One region of the Cupriavidus sp. P-10 genome, then DNA from elsewhere that is predicted to be linked to it. Evidence: predicted binding sites of a transcription regulator. Region 1 holds the regulator's gene; each other region holds the start of a gene.

Region 1 (4,498 bases):
TGCTGGGTCAGCCCGGCGTGGGCGTCGAACAGCAGCCGCTGCGCATCCGGGCGCAGCAGCAGCTGGTGCGCGTGCTGCCCGTGGATGTCGACCAGCTGGTCGCCCACTTCGCGCAGTTGCGCCAGCGTGGCCGCGGCGCCATTGATAAAGGCCTTGCTGCGGCCGCCGGCATCGACCGTGCGGCGCAGCAGCACCGAGCCGGCGCCATCGGCGCCATCGCCGGCATTGAGTTCGCGCTCGGCCAGCCAGGCGTCGAGCGCCGGGTGGGTCGAGAAGGTGGCGCTGATGCTGGCGCGGGCAGCGCCTTCGCGCACGATGCCAGCATCGGCGCGCTCGCCCAGCACCAGGGCCAGGGCGTCGATCAGGATCGACTTGCCGGCGCCGGTCTCGCCGGTGAAGACGGTGAAGCCAGTGGTGAAATCCAGGTCGAGCGAGTCGACGATGACGAAATCGCGGATGGACAGGCTGCGCAGCATCGTGGCGGAAAGTGAGATCGGTCCGGGAGGTCGGGCTGGCGTCGGATCGGGGTGGCTAGCTCGGGCTCTGGGGGCGGCTCAGAGGCGGTTGTCTTCGGACGGGTATTCGTGCCAGTGCAGCTTCTTGCGCAGCGTGGCGTAGTAGTTGTAGCCCACCGGGTGCAGCAGGTTGATGCTCTTCTCCGAGCGCCGCACCACGATCCGGTCGCCGGGCAGCAGCGAGGTCAGCGACTGCATGTCGAAATTGACGCTGGCGTCGCGCGCGCTGGCGACTTCGATGGTGACCTCGGCGTCGTGCGGCAGCACGATCGGCCGGTTCGACAGCGCATGCGGGGCGATCGGCACCAGCACCACGCCAGACAGCGTCGGGTGCAGGATCGGGCCGCCGGCGGACAGCGCGTAGGCGGTCGATCCGGTCGCGGTCGACACGATCAGGCCGTCCGAACGCTGGTTGTACATGAAGTAGCCGTCTACGGACACCGCCAGCTCGACCATGCCGGAAATGCCCGAACGGTTCACCACCACGTCGTTCAGCGCCAGCGCGGAAAAAATGACGTTGTCGTCGCGTACCACGCGTGACTCGAGCAGCAGCCGGTTCTCGGCCTCGTAGCGGCCGTCGAGCATGTCGGGCAGCACCGTGTGCGCGTCTTCCAGCGCGATGTCGGTCATGAAACCGAGCCGCCCGTGGTTGACCCCGATCAGCGGCACGTCGTACCCGGCCAGCTGGCGGGCAATGCCCAGCAGCGTGCCGTCGCCGCCCAGCACCACCGCCACGTCCGCGTGCTTGCCGATTTCCTCGGCCGACAGGGCAGGGTAGGCGGTCAGCCCGGTGGCCAGCGCGGTCTCGCGCTCGAACACCACATCCTGGCCGTTGCGCAGGATATAAGAGGCAATCTCCTCCAGCGGTCCTTCGATGCCGGCAGTCGAGTAGCGGCCCACCAGGGCGACGGTGTTGAACGAAGTGCGCAAGGCGCTGGCTCTCGGGGGGGCGGACATGCCGGGATTAGACCATACCGCCGCTGCCCTTGCCAGCAGGCGCCGGAGCCGCAACCCAGGCGGGGCGCCAGAAGGTCTAAAACTTGCGTAAAATCGGGACATCATGGATGAACGTTCCAAAACGCTGCTCAAGACCCTGATCGAGCGCTACATCGCCGAAGGCCAGCCGGTCGGATCCCGCACCCTGTCGAAGTTCTCGGGGCTGGACCTGTCGCCGGCGACCATCCGCAATGTGATGTCCGACCTGGAGGAAATGGGCTTTATCGCCAGCCCGCATACGTCGGCCGGCCGCATCCCGACGCCGCGCGGGTACCGGCTGTTCGTCGATTCCATGCTGACGGCCAAGCCGCTGGAGCGCAACGCCGACCTGGCCGAACTGACCGGCCAGATCCAGGGCCAGCTCGGTGCCCAGCAACTGGGGCCGCAGCGCATGATCACGGCGGCGGCGCGCACGCTGTCCAACCTGTCGCACTTCGCCGGCGTGGTGATGACGCCGCGGCGCGCGCAGGCGTTCCGGCAGATCGAATTCATGCGCCTGTCCGACAAGCGCATCCTGCTGATCATCGTCAGTCCCGAGGGCGATGTGCAGAACCGGATCATCCAGACCGAGCTGTCATACACCCCGGCCCAGCTGATCGAGGCGGCCAACTACTTCAACTCGCACTACACCGGCATGAGTTTCGACGCCGTGCGCAGCCACCTGCGCGTCGAGCTGCGGGACCTGCGCCGCGACATGTCGCAGCTGATGCAGGCGGCGGTCGAGGCCGGCAGCGTGGCCGACGACGAGGAAGACGACCACGTCTATATCAGCGGCGAGCGCAAGCTGCTGGAAGTGGAAGACCTGTCTTCCAGCATGGACAAGCTGCGCCGGCTGTTCGACGTGTTCGAGCACAAGACCAGCCTGCTGCAGCTGCTCGATGTCTCCAGCCACGCGCAGGGCGTGCAGATCTTCATCGGCGGCGAAAGCCAGCTGGTGCCGCTGGAAGACATGGCGGTCATCACCGCGCCGTACGAGGTCGACGGGCAGATCGTCGGCACCCTCGGCGTGATCGGCCCGACACGCATGGCATACGAGCGCGTGATCCCGATCGTCGACATCACCGCGCGGCTGCTGTCCAGCGCGCTGAGCCAGAACCAGTGACGCGGCTGGCCGGTCTGACAAGCTGCCCCATTCCTACCGAGCGCCGACTTTGGCGGCGCGCCACCATGGCGCGTTCCCGGCCGTGCGCCAACCCGGAAGCGACATGACGTTTTCACCCGAACCGGTCTACCAGCACGGCCAGGCGCCGCGCACGGCGATCCTGCTGGTCAACCTGGGCACTCCCGACGCACCCACGCCCAAGGCGGTGGGGCGCTACCTGAAGGAATTCCTGTCCGACCCGCGCGTGGTCGAGATCCCGCGCGCCGCCTGGCTGCCGCTGCTGCATGGCGTGATCCTGCCGTTGCGGTCACGCGCGTCGGCGCTGAAGTACGAGTCGATCTGGCTGCGCGAGGCGCATATGACCGGCTCGCCGCTGCTGGTCTACAGCGAGCGCCAGGCGCACGCGCTGCAGCGGCTGCTGAACCAGAACGGCCATGAAGTCACGGTGGCGTGTGCCATGCGCTACGGCAACCCGTCGATCGCCTCGGTGATGGAGGCGCTACGCCGCCAGGGCTGCGAGCAGGTGCTGGTGCTGCCGATGTATCCGCAGTATTCGGGCACCACTACTGCCACCGCGTTCGACGAGGTCTTCCGCGTGCTGGGTCAATGGCGCAACCAGCCCGAGCTGCGGCTGGTCAAACATTTCCATGACCACCCGGCGTATATATCGGCGCTGCACCAGCAGATTGGGGCCTACTGGTCACGGCACGGCATGCCCGACTTTGCACATGGCGACAAGTTGATCCTGTCGTTCCACGGCGTGCCGCGGCGCACGCTCGAGCTGGGCGATCCGTATCACTGCGAGTGCGTGAAGACCGGCCGGCTGCTCGGCGATGCGCTGGGCTTGCAGCCGGGGCAGTACCAGGTGACGTTCCAGTCTCGCTTCGGCAAGGCGGAGTGGCTGCAGCCTTACACGGCGCCCACGCTGGCTGAGTTGGGCAAGGTCGGCGCCGGGCGGGTCGACGTGTTCTGCCCGGGCTTCCCGGCAGACTGCATCGAGACGCTGGAGGAAATTGCAATGGAAGGGCAGACCGCATTCAAGGTGGCCGGGGGCAAGGAGTTCCACTTTATCCCTTGCATGAACGACTCGGCGCCGTGGGTGGCCGCGATGGCGGAGATTGCCCTGCAGCACCTGCAGGGATGGCCGCTCAATACGCCGCACCCGCATGAACTGGAAGCGCGCCGCTCGCGCGCACAGACCCGGGGAGCCGCAGCATGAACGTGGATTATGAGGCGGATGCGCGCCAGCGCATCGACAAATGGCTGTGGTGCGCGCGCTTCTTCAAGACGCGTTCGCTCGCGGCAGAGGCGGTGGAGCGCGGCAAGGTGACCGTCAACGGCCAGCTGGTCAAGAACTCGCGCGAAGTGCGGCCCGGCGACAAGGTTGTGCTTGAAGCACACCAGCAGCGCTGGGAGCTCCAGGTGAAGGGCGTTGCCCCGGCGCGTGGGCCGGCACCGGTGGCGCAAACGCTGTATGAAGAAGGCGCGGACAGCCAGGCGCGCCGGCAGGCCGAGGCCGAGCGCCGCCGCCTGCAGCCGGAACCCGCCGCGCAGCTGCAGGGGCGGCCGACCAAGCGCGACCGCCGCCGCATCGATGATTTCCGGCACTGAGGCCGCCAGCAAGTTGATAAAAGACACGCGGCGGCGCCGGCAGGGTGCCGGGCCGCCGCGGTGTGCGCGTGCGCCGGGAAGTTGCGCGGATGCCTATTCCTGCGAGACTTCCTGGCTGACGATAGGAACGATGTAGTGCTTGAACACCGCCTTGCCGCTGCCATACTCGGTATCGCGCGGCGTGAAGGCGCCGGACAGGCAGATAAAGGCGGTCATGACCGCCAAGGCGGCCACGAGGCAGAGTGTCACAACTGGCAGCTTATGCATGGCCAAC
Region 2 (4,498 bases), 770 kb from region 1:
CGCCGACCGCATCGTGATGATGACCAACGGCCCGGCCGCCACCATCGGCGAGATCCTCAAGGTAGACCTGCCGCGCCCGCGCGACCGCGTGGCGCTGGCCGACGACAAGGCTTACCACGCCTGCCGCACGGCGGTACTGGACTTCCTCTACCGCAAGCAGCGTAACCCGGCGCTGCAAGAGGCAGCATGACCTTGCCTCCCGCCGTTGCGCCCATCGGCGGCGATGGGCGCAACGGCGCTGCTCCGCTATCATGAACCCAGCACAGACTCCTCCCCACGCCGCCATGACCACGCCAGCCAGCCCATTCCCCGCCGCCCGCTATATCAAGGAGGTCGGCCGTGGCGTCAACGGCGCGCGCGCGCTGCCGCGCGACGACGCCCAGACCTTGTTCGACGCGATGCTGGCCGGGCGCGTGTCCGATATCGAACTGGGCGCGATCCTGATGGCCTACCGCATCAAGGGCGAGGCCCCGCACGAGCTTGCCGGCATGCTCGAAGCCGCCCATGCGCACTGCCAGCCGCTGCCCGCGCCGCCCGACCGCCAGGCGGTGGTGATCCCCAGCTATAACGGCGCACGCAAGCAACCGAACCTGGTGCCGCTGCTGGCGCTGCTGCTGGCGCGCGAAGGCATCCCCGTACTGGTGCACGGCACTCGCCTATTCAATGACCGCGTCACCAGCATGACCCTGTTCGAGGCGCTGGGCATTCCGCTGTGCACCAGCACGGCAGAAGCCTCGGCACGGCTGCGTGAGACCGGCGGCGACGGCCCGCTGGCGGTGCTGCCGGTAGATGTGCTGTCGCCCGGCCTGTCGCGGCTGCTGGAGCGGCGCACCGTGATCGGGTTGCGCAATTCGTCGCATACCGTGGCCAAGATGCTGCAGCCGGTGGGTGAGCACAGCCCGGGCGAAGGGTTGCGGCTGTACAGCTATACCCACCCGGAATACCGCGAGACGCTGACCGATTATTTCTCGCACGAGCCGGCCAACGTGCTGCTGGCACGTGGCACCGAAGGTGAAGTGGTGGCCGATGCGCGCCGCAGCGGCCGCATCGACTGGTTGCATGAAGGCCATCAGCAGACGCTGGTCGATCCGGCCGGTGGCTCGCTGGCCGAAGTGCCGGAACTGCCGCCCGGCAACGATGCCGGCCTGACCGCGGCATGGATCCGGCGCGTGCTCGATGGCGCCGTACCGGTGCCGGTGCCGATCGCCACGCAGGTCGAAGCCATCCGCGAGTGCCTGAAACTGGGCACCCGCGTCACCTGGGCCAGTCCGGTCTGAGCGCGGTCCGAGCGCGGACCGCCCGGTTCAGGGCTTGCGCGCCGGCAGCGGGATGCGCTCGCGATCGTCACCCGGCACGTGCGGGAACTGGTCGCCCTCCCAGCGGCTGGCGGCAGCTTCGATGGCCTCCTTGCTGCTGGCAACGAAATTCCAGTAGATAAAACGACGGCCGTCGGTGGGGTCGCCGCCCAGCAGCATTACGCGCGACGGCGCCGTCGCCATCAGCGTGGCCGGCTGTCCGGGTGTCAGCACCACCATGTGCTCGGCCGGCAGCGGCTCGCCGTCCAGCGCCACCGCGCCGTCCACCGGGTAAATGCCACGTTCCGCATGCTCGGCCGGTATCTCCACGCTCGCGCCGGCGTCCAGCTCGATCGCTACGTACAGGGTGCGGCTGAAGACCTTGACCGGAGAAGTCTTGCCGAAAGCGTCGCCGGCGATCACCACCATGCGCACCCCCGGCTGCTCGATGCGGGGCAGCGTCGCCGCGGGATGGTGGAAAAAGGACGGTTCGGCGGTTTCGTGCGCCTTCGGCAATGCCACCCACGTCTGGATGCCGTGCAGGCGCGCGCCCGCGGCACGGACATGGTCGGGCGAGCGCTCGGAGTGGACGATGCCATGGCCGGCGGTCATCCAGTTGACGTCGCCCGGGCGGATCGCCTGCTCGCTGCCCAGGCTGTCGCGGTGCATGATCTCGCCTTCGAACAGGTAGGTAACGGTCGCCAGCCCGATATGCGGATGCGGACGCACATCCGCGCCCTCGCCCTGCGGCATCTGCACCGGCCCCATATGGTCGAAGAAGATAAATGGGCCGACCGTCTGGGTCGCAGCCGCCGGCAGCAGGCGGCGCACGGTGAAATCGCCCAGGTCGCGCACATGCGGCTTCAACAAGTGTTCGATAGCAGACATAACTCCTCCGGGGGTATGAGAGAGGCTGCAAGCATGCCAACTTGCCGCCGCTTGCGTCGAGTGTAGCCGTTGGCGCAACGGATCATTCCACTGGCGTGCAGAACCGCCGGGCACACACTAGCTCTAACAGGAGTGTGTCCAGCCACGTGTATCCCCGGCGCCGCTTTATAGTGTTGCCGCTATGCGATGCGGAGAATCAATCGACGGGAACTATCACGGGCATTGGAACTCCAATTAGCACTCACCCGGTTGGAGTGCTAAGATGTGTTGCAGTGCCGCCGCCGCTCCCACAAGAACGCGCGGGGCATGACCCGGCAATCCAACCGCCGGATGCGAAAGGAGCAATTGAGTGAACGCAGTCTTGTCTGCCGACCAAACCCTGACGACCAACCGTCTGCCGACGGCGCCGCGTAGCGGGAGCAGCTTTGCGCTGACCTTCCCGGCGACCGTGGGTAATCTCGACAGCTATATCCAGGCTGTCCACCGAATTCCGTTGCTGACCGCGGAGGAAGAGCAGCGCCTGGCGCGCGATCTCCGCGATAACGATTCTGTCGATGCCGCACGCCAGCTGGTGATGTCTCACCTGCGCCTGGTGGTGTCGATCGCCCGCCAGTACCTGGGCTATGGCCTGCCGCACGCCGACCTGATCCAGGAAGGCAATATCGGCCTGATGAAGGCCGTGAAGCGCTTCGACCCCGAGCAGGGCGTACGCCTGGTCTCGTATGCGATGCACTGGATCAAGGCCGAGATCCACGAGTACGTGCTGAAGAACTGGCGCATGGTCAAGGTGGCGACCACCAAGGCCCAGCGCAAGCTGTTCTTCAACCTGCGCAGCCACAAGCAGGGCTTGCACACGTTCACGCCGGAGCAGGTCGAGGCCGTCGCGCGCGAGCTGAACGTGAAGCCGGAAGAAGTGATGGAGATGGAAACCCGCCTGTCGGGCGGCGACCTCGCGCTGGAAGGCCAGGTCGACGACGGCGAAGAGGAATTCGCCCCCATCGCCTACCTGGCGGACAACCACAACGAACCCACGCGCGTGCTGGAAGCCAAGCGCAACGACCGCATGCAGGTCGAAGGCCTGGAAGAAGCGCTGGGACGGCTGGACGAGCGCAGCCGCCGCATCATCGAGGCACGCTGGCTGCACGTCGAGGACGACGGCTCGGGCGGCGCCACGCTGCATGAGCTGGCCGCCGAGTTCGGCGTCTCGGCGGAGCGCATCCGCCAGATCGAAGCCGCGGCGATGAAGAAGATGAAAGGGGCGCTGCAGGCATTTGCCTGATGCCGCACGGCCCATGCAAAAAGCCGGTCCATCTGGACCGGCTTTTTTTCGTCTTGAAATTGTCTTGATTTCGTCTTGACTCCGGCGGTGCGACGTTATGCCGCACCATTCAGACACCCGGGACGTCAGGAAAGCAACTGCTTCAGGTCGTGCGCGATCGGCTCCGGACCCTGGCCGTGGCGGATGAACAACCGCAGCCGGCCCTCCGGATCGAACACATAGCTGCCCGCCGAGTGATCCACCGTATAGTTGTTGGGCGAGCTGCCCGGCACCTTGGCGTAGAACACCTTGAAGTCCTTGGCCAGCTTCTGCAGCGCGGCGTCGTCGGCCGGGCGCAGCCCCAGGAAGCGCGGATCGAATGCGGGGACGTACTGCGCCAGCAGCGCCTGCGTGTCGCGCTCCGGATCGACCGTGACGAACAGCACCTGGACCCGCTCGGCATCGGGGCCCATCTGCTCCATCACCGCCTTGAGCTCGGCCATGGTGGTCGGGCACACGTCCGGGCAGTGGGTGTAGCCGAAGAACATCACCACTGCCTTGCCCTTGAAGTCGGCGATGGTGCGGACCTTGCCGGTATGGTCAGGCAGCGAGAAATCCTTGCCGAAGTCCGCGGCGCCGCTGATATCGACATTGCGGAACGACGCCTTCTGCTGCCCGCAGGCGGCCAGCGCCAGCGCGAGCGCGGCAAAAAGGGAAAAGCGGCGGAAGGCGGCGAACAGGCCGGAAGCGGGTCTGGGCATGCGCGAAAGCTTGTGTGGAGCGGTCAGCGGTGGAAAACGTCGGCGAAGGCACCCAGTATCGCCGATGGTGCCGCCGCGCTGCGCCGGCCGCGACAAGATGCCGCAGCCCGCAGCGTGGCGATTGCAGGTCAGACCTGCGGCACGAACTTGAAGTAATGGTCGACCAGCAGCGCCGCGAACAGCAGCGACAGGTACAGGATCGAGAAGCGGAAGGTGCGTTGCGCCAGCTCGTCCGAATAGTTGCGATACATCTTCCAGGCGTAGGCGAGGAAGCCGCCACCCAGCGCCAGCGCGGC
Region 3 (4,498 bases), 370 kb from region 1:
GGCGGACCTGTGGATCCATGGGCATACGCACACCAGTTTCGACTACTGCATCGACGATTCACGCGTGGTGTGCAATCCGCGCGGCTATGTCAGCCGGCGGACGGGGGAACTGGAAAATGCGCGCTTTGACTGGTGCTACGTGGTGGAGGTCTGACCCTGAAGCCCCGCAAGTCATAAAGCAGGCAAGGCCCCCACAAACAAAAACCCCCGCGGGTTCGCACCCGCGGGGGTTTTTGCTGTGACAGCCTGCCGGCTCAGGTTGTGACACCCTGCCGGCAGTCGGTCGGCACAAATTACATCATGCCTTCCATGCCGCCCATGCCGCCCATGCCGCCCGGCATTGCCGGAGCCGACTCTTCCTTCGGCGATTCGGCAACAGCGCAGTCCGTGGTCAGCATCAGCGAAGCCACCGAAGCGGCGTTCTGCAGTGCGGTGCGGGTGACCTTGGTCGGGTCCAGCACGCCCATTTCGACCAGGTCGCCGTACTCGCCCGATGCCGCGTTGTAGCCGTAGTTGCCCTTGCCTTCGATGACCTTGGCAACGACGACCGACGCTTCTTCACCGGCGTTCAGCACGATCTGGCGCAGCGGCTCTTCCATGGCGCGCAGCACGATCTTGATACCGGCGTTCTGGTCCGGGTTTTCACCGGTCAGTGCCGAGATCGCAGCGCGGGCACGCAGCAGGGCCACACCGCCGCCGGGGACGATGCCTTCTTCCACCGCAGCGCGGGTGGCGTGCAGGGCGTCTTCCACGCGGGCCTTCTTTTCCTTCATTTCGACTTCGGTGGCAGCGCCAACCTTGATCACGGCAACACCGCCAGCCAGCTTGGCCACGCGCTCTTGCAGCTTTTCACGGTCGTAGTCCGAGGTCGCTTCTTCGATCTGGGCGCGGATTTGCTTCACGCGGCCTTCGATCGCACCTGCGTCGCCGGCGCCATCGATGATGATGGTGTTTTCCTTGCCGATTTCGATGCGCTTGGCCTGGCCCAGGTCGTTCAGGGTGGCCTTTTCCAGCGTCAGGCCGATTTCTTCAGCGATGACGGTGCCGCCGGTCAGGATGGCGATGTCTTCCAGCATGGCCTTGCGGCGGTCGCCGAAGCCCGGGGCCTTGACGGCGGCGGTCTTCAGGATGCCACGGATGTTGTTGACCACCAGGGTCGCCAGGGCTTCGCCCTCGACGTCTTCAGCGATGATCAGCAGCGGACGGCCGGCCTTGGCCACTTGCTCCAGCACCGGCAGCAGGTCGCGGATGTTCGAGACCTTCTTGTCGAACAGCAGCACGAACGGGCTGTCCAGCTGGACAACTTGCTTTTCCGGGTTGTTGATGAAGTACGGCGACAGGTAGCCGCGGTCGAACTGCATGCCTTCCACGACTTCCAGCTCGTCGGCCAGCGACTTGCCGTCTTCGACGGTGATCACGCCTTCCTTGCCGACCTTGTCCATGGCTTCGGCAATGCGCTCACCGATCGAGGTGTCGCTGTTGGCCGAGATCGCGCCAACCTGGGCGATTTCCTTGCTGGTGGTGGTGGGCTTGCTGACCTTCTTCAGCTCTTCCACGGCGGCGCCGACAGCCTTGTCGATACCGCGCTTCAGGTCCATCGGGTTCATGCCGGCGGCAACGAACTTCATGCCTTCGCGCACGATCGACTGGGCCAGCACGGTAGCGGTGGTGGTACCGTCACCGGCGTTGTCGCTGGTCTTGGAAGCCACTTCCTTGACCATCTGGGCGCCCATGTTCTGCAGCTTGTCCTTCAGCTCGATTTCCTTGGCCACGGACACGCCGTCCTTGGTCACGGTCGGGCCGCCGAAGCTGCGCTCCAGCACCACGTTGCGGCCCTTCGGGCCCAGGGTCACCTTGACTGCGTTGGCGAGGATGTTCACGCCTTCAACCATCTTGGCACGTGCGGCGTCGCCGAACACTACGTCTTTAGCTGCCATTCTTGAATCTCCTGAAATCTGTACGGGTGGTGTGCTGCAAGTAACGAATTACTTGTTGACCACGGCCATGATGTCTTCTTCGCGCATGACCAGCAGTTCCTGGCCATCCACCTTCACGCCCTGGCCGGCATACTTGCCGAACAGCACGCGATCGCCGACCTTGACGTCCAGGGCAATGTTGTTGCCCTTGTCATCCTTCTTGCCGGGACCAATCGCCAGCACTTCGCCTTGATCGGGCTTCTCGGCAGCGTTGTCGGGAATCACGATACCGGACGCGGTCTTGGTTTCGTTGTCCAGACGCTTCACGATCACGCGGTCGTGCAGAGGACGCAGGTTCATACGGACTCCTAGATACAAAAGTGAGTTTTCGATCACAAATCGGCCGGCTACCGAGGCGACGGCCGTCTGAAATGTTCAGGTGTCGCAAGGGGCACTTGATGCTGTTAGCACTCACCCCCGACGAGTGCTAATTATAGGGACGGGGTATGGCCATTTCAAGACAGCGGCTTTATGGGGGTTTTCCCGGACGGGCGATCGGGGTGGGAGCAGGCGGTACGGGCGAGTGCCCTACCGCTCTGTGGAGATGAGCCCTGGCTGGGCCGCCTGGTCAGTGACCCAGCCCCAGTCGATGCCCAGCTCGCGGTGGCAGGCAGGACAAGTCAGCGGCCGCGGCGCCTTCCCCGAGACCAGATCCTGCAAGGTCTCGGAGTGAACGTGCCCGCACACCGCGCAGGTGAAGAAGAGTGGGACAGGGGGTTTCATCGTCGTCTCGACAGGCAGGACTTTCAGGCTGCCAGATGCTCATCCCGCGCCACGGATGGCTGAGGAAGCAGGGCAATGGCCTCCTCCAGCATCAACGGGCCAGGCTTGACTATCGCATGTTGGGATGAACCCGCGCTTGCGGGTCACGTGTTGAACATGCCCTCATGCTAGCCAGCGCCGTCTAAATTTGATGTAAGGAGATAAGGCCGACGCATTAAATCCGCATCAAAATCGGCAGCGCCGGCCACGCGCGCTCAGAACGTCTTCGTCAAGGAAGCCCATGCGGTGCCACGGCCCATGTAGCGGCCCCTGGCATTGGTGTACACCGCCTTGTCGGCATTGGTGTCGATGTAGGCCACGGCCAGCGCGAATCCCTTGCCCAGGTCCTTGGTCAGGCCGATCTTCCAGTCCATATACGATGCATTGGCGACCTGCACCTTCTGGTAACCCACATGGGTGTTCAGCGTAAGGTCCCAGACATTGAGCGGCACGTTGGCGGTCAGGTCTACGTACCAGCTGTGCCTGCTGTCGGCGAAGCCAAAGAGATTGGTCGGGGCGTACGAGTACTTGAGCGTCACCGGACCGTAGCCCAGGGCCGCGTACACCTCGGTGGTGTACGGGCGCGTGTAGTTCGCCGGGTAGTCGCCCGGGTAGTAGTACTGCAGCATGCCGAGATCGTAGGTCCAGTCGCCACCGAACGTATTCTTGTAGCCGCCGTAGAAATCCATCTCGATCGGGGCCGACACCTCGGGATTGCTGTCTCCCAGCCAGCTGATGCTCGAATTCCAGTTGCCGAGGTAGAACCCACTCGCATGGCTGTAGTCGAACCCGCCCTGAATCGCCGGCCGGCGGTTCGTCTGCATCAGACCGCGGTAGCGGTAGTCGGTGGCGATCGAGAGGTTGGCCGTGAGCGTATGCGCAGACGGCTCGGCGTCAGGCTGGGATTGCGCCATGGCGGGCATGGCAGTGAAGGCAAGGATGGAAGATGCGGAACATGCGAGCAGCACGGCCGCGGTATGGCGCAGGTCAGTCATTGTTGATGCGACGAGAGTTGAAGGAATCCCCCGTTACCGGGAGCCTCGCCACGATATGGACTGACGCGTAAAAACGGCATCAAAAGCTGCAGCGTCCGTGTGCAAATTCGATAAAGGTGCCGGGATTTCGCGCGGGCAGGCCAGTGCCGCCGCGCCTCTGCGCGGCGGCGTCGTGGCACGCACGCGGCACCGTGCTACTTCCGTGCGATGGCATCCAACGCAAGGTTCAGCTTCAAGACATTGACGCCCGGGTCCCCCAGCACTGGCAGCAGCGGCGCTTCCGTGTGTGCGGCAACCAGCTGCTTCACCTGTTCGATCGGAATCCCCCTGACGCGGGCGACGCGCGCCACCTGGTATTCGGCGGCCGCGGGGCTGATGTGCGGGTCGAGCCCGCTGCCGGATGCCGTCACCAGATCCACGGGAACCGGCGCCTGATTGTCCGGATCTGCGGCGTGCAGTGCGTCGACGCGCGCGCGAGCGGCGTCGGTCAGCGCCGGATTGGCGGGCCCGAGGTTGGACCCCACCGAAGCCGCGCCGTTATACGGCATCGGTGCGGTGGCGGACAGCCGGCCCCAGAAGTACTTCGGGTCGGAGAACGGCTGGCCGATCAGTTCCGAGCCAACCACCTTGCCATCCTTCTCGATGAGCGAGCCGCCTGCCTGATGGGGGAACACGGCTTTGGAGATGGCCGTGATCACGCCGGGATACAGCAGACCAGTCACCAGCGAAAGGCCGACGAACACCACCAGCATTGGCCGCAACAAG

The links. Region 1 encodes HrcA, which represses chaperone genes, less so after heat shock. Its sites were predicted from a motif close to TTAGCACTCNNNNNNNNNGAGTGCTAA; they were not measured.
Region 2: the regulator HrcA is predicted to act here: its motif matches at 2,418-2,444, upstream of rpoH (RNA polymerase sigma factor RpoH).
Region 3: the regulator HrcA is predicted to act here: its motif matches at 2,381-2,407, upstream of groES (co-chaperone GroES).

What each region holds. Positions count from the first base shown of each region.
Region 1 is NZ_AP025170.1:1,087,348-1,091,845, forward strand. It holds gene recN (DNA repair protein RecN) at 1-476, opposite strand, end outside; gene CTP10_RS05025 (NAD kinase) at 555-1,472, opposite strand; gene hrcA (heat-inducible transcriptional repressor HrcA) at 1,576-2,613, shown strand; gene hemH (ferrochelatase) at 2,717-3,832, shown strand; gene CTP10_RS05040 (RNA-binding S4 domain-containing protein) at 3,829-4,224, shown strand; gene CTP10_RS05045 (hypothetical protein) at 4,318-4,491, opposite strand.
Region 2 is NZ_AP025170.1:312,732-317,229, reverse strand. It holds gene CTP10_RS01500 (ABC transporter ATP-binding protein) at 1-190, shown strand, start outside; gene ybiB (DNA-binding protein YbiB) at 285-1,277, shown strand; gene CTP10_RS01490 (pirin family protein) at 1,305-2,183, opposite strand; gene rpoH (RNA polymerase sigma factor RpoH) at 2,533-3,462, shown strand; gene CTP10_RS01480 (SCO family protein) at 3,588-4,202, opposite strand; gene cyoE (heme o synthase) at 4,331-4,498, opposite strand, start outside.
Region 3 is NZ_AP025170.1:712,703-717,200, reverse strand. It holds gene CTP10_RS03310 (metallophosphoesterase) at 1-154, shown strand, start outside; gene groL (chaperonin GroEL) at 294-1,937, opposite strand; gene groES (co-chaperone GroES) at 1,986-2,276, opposite strand; gene CTP10_RS03295 (TorF family putative porin) at 2,954-3,733, opposite strand; gene kdpC (potassium-transporting ATPase subunit KdpC) at 3,928-4,498, opposite strand, start outside.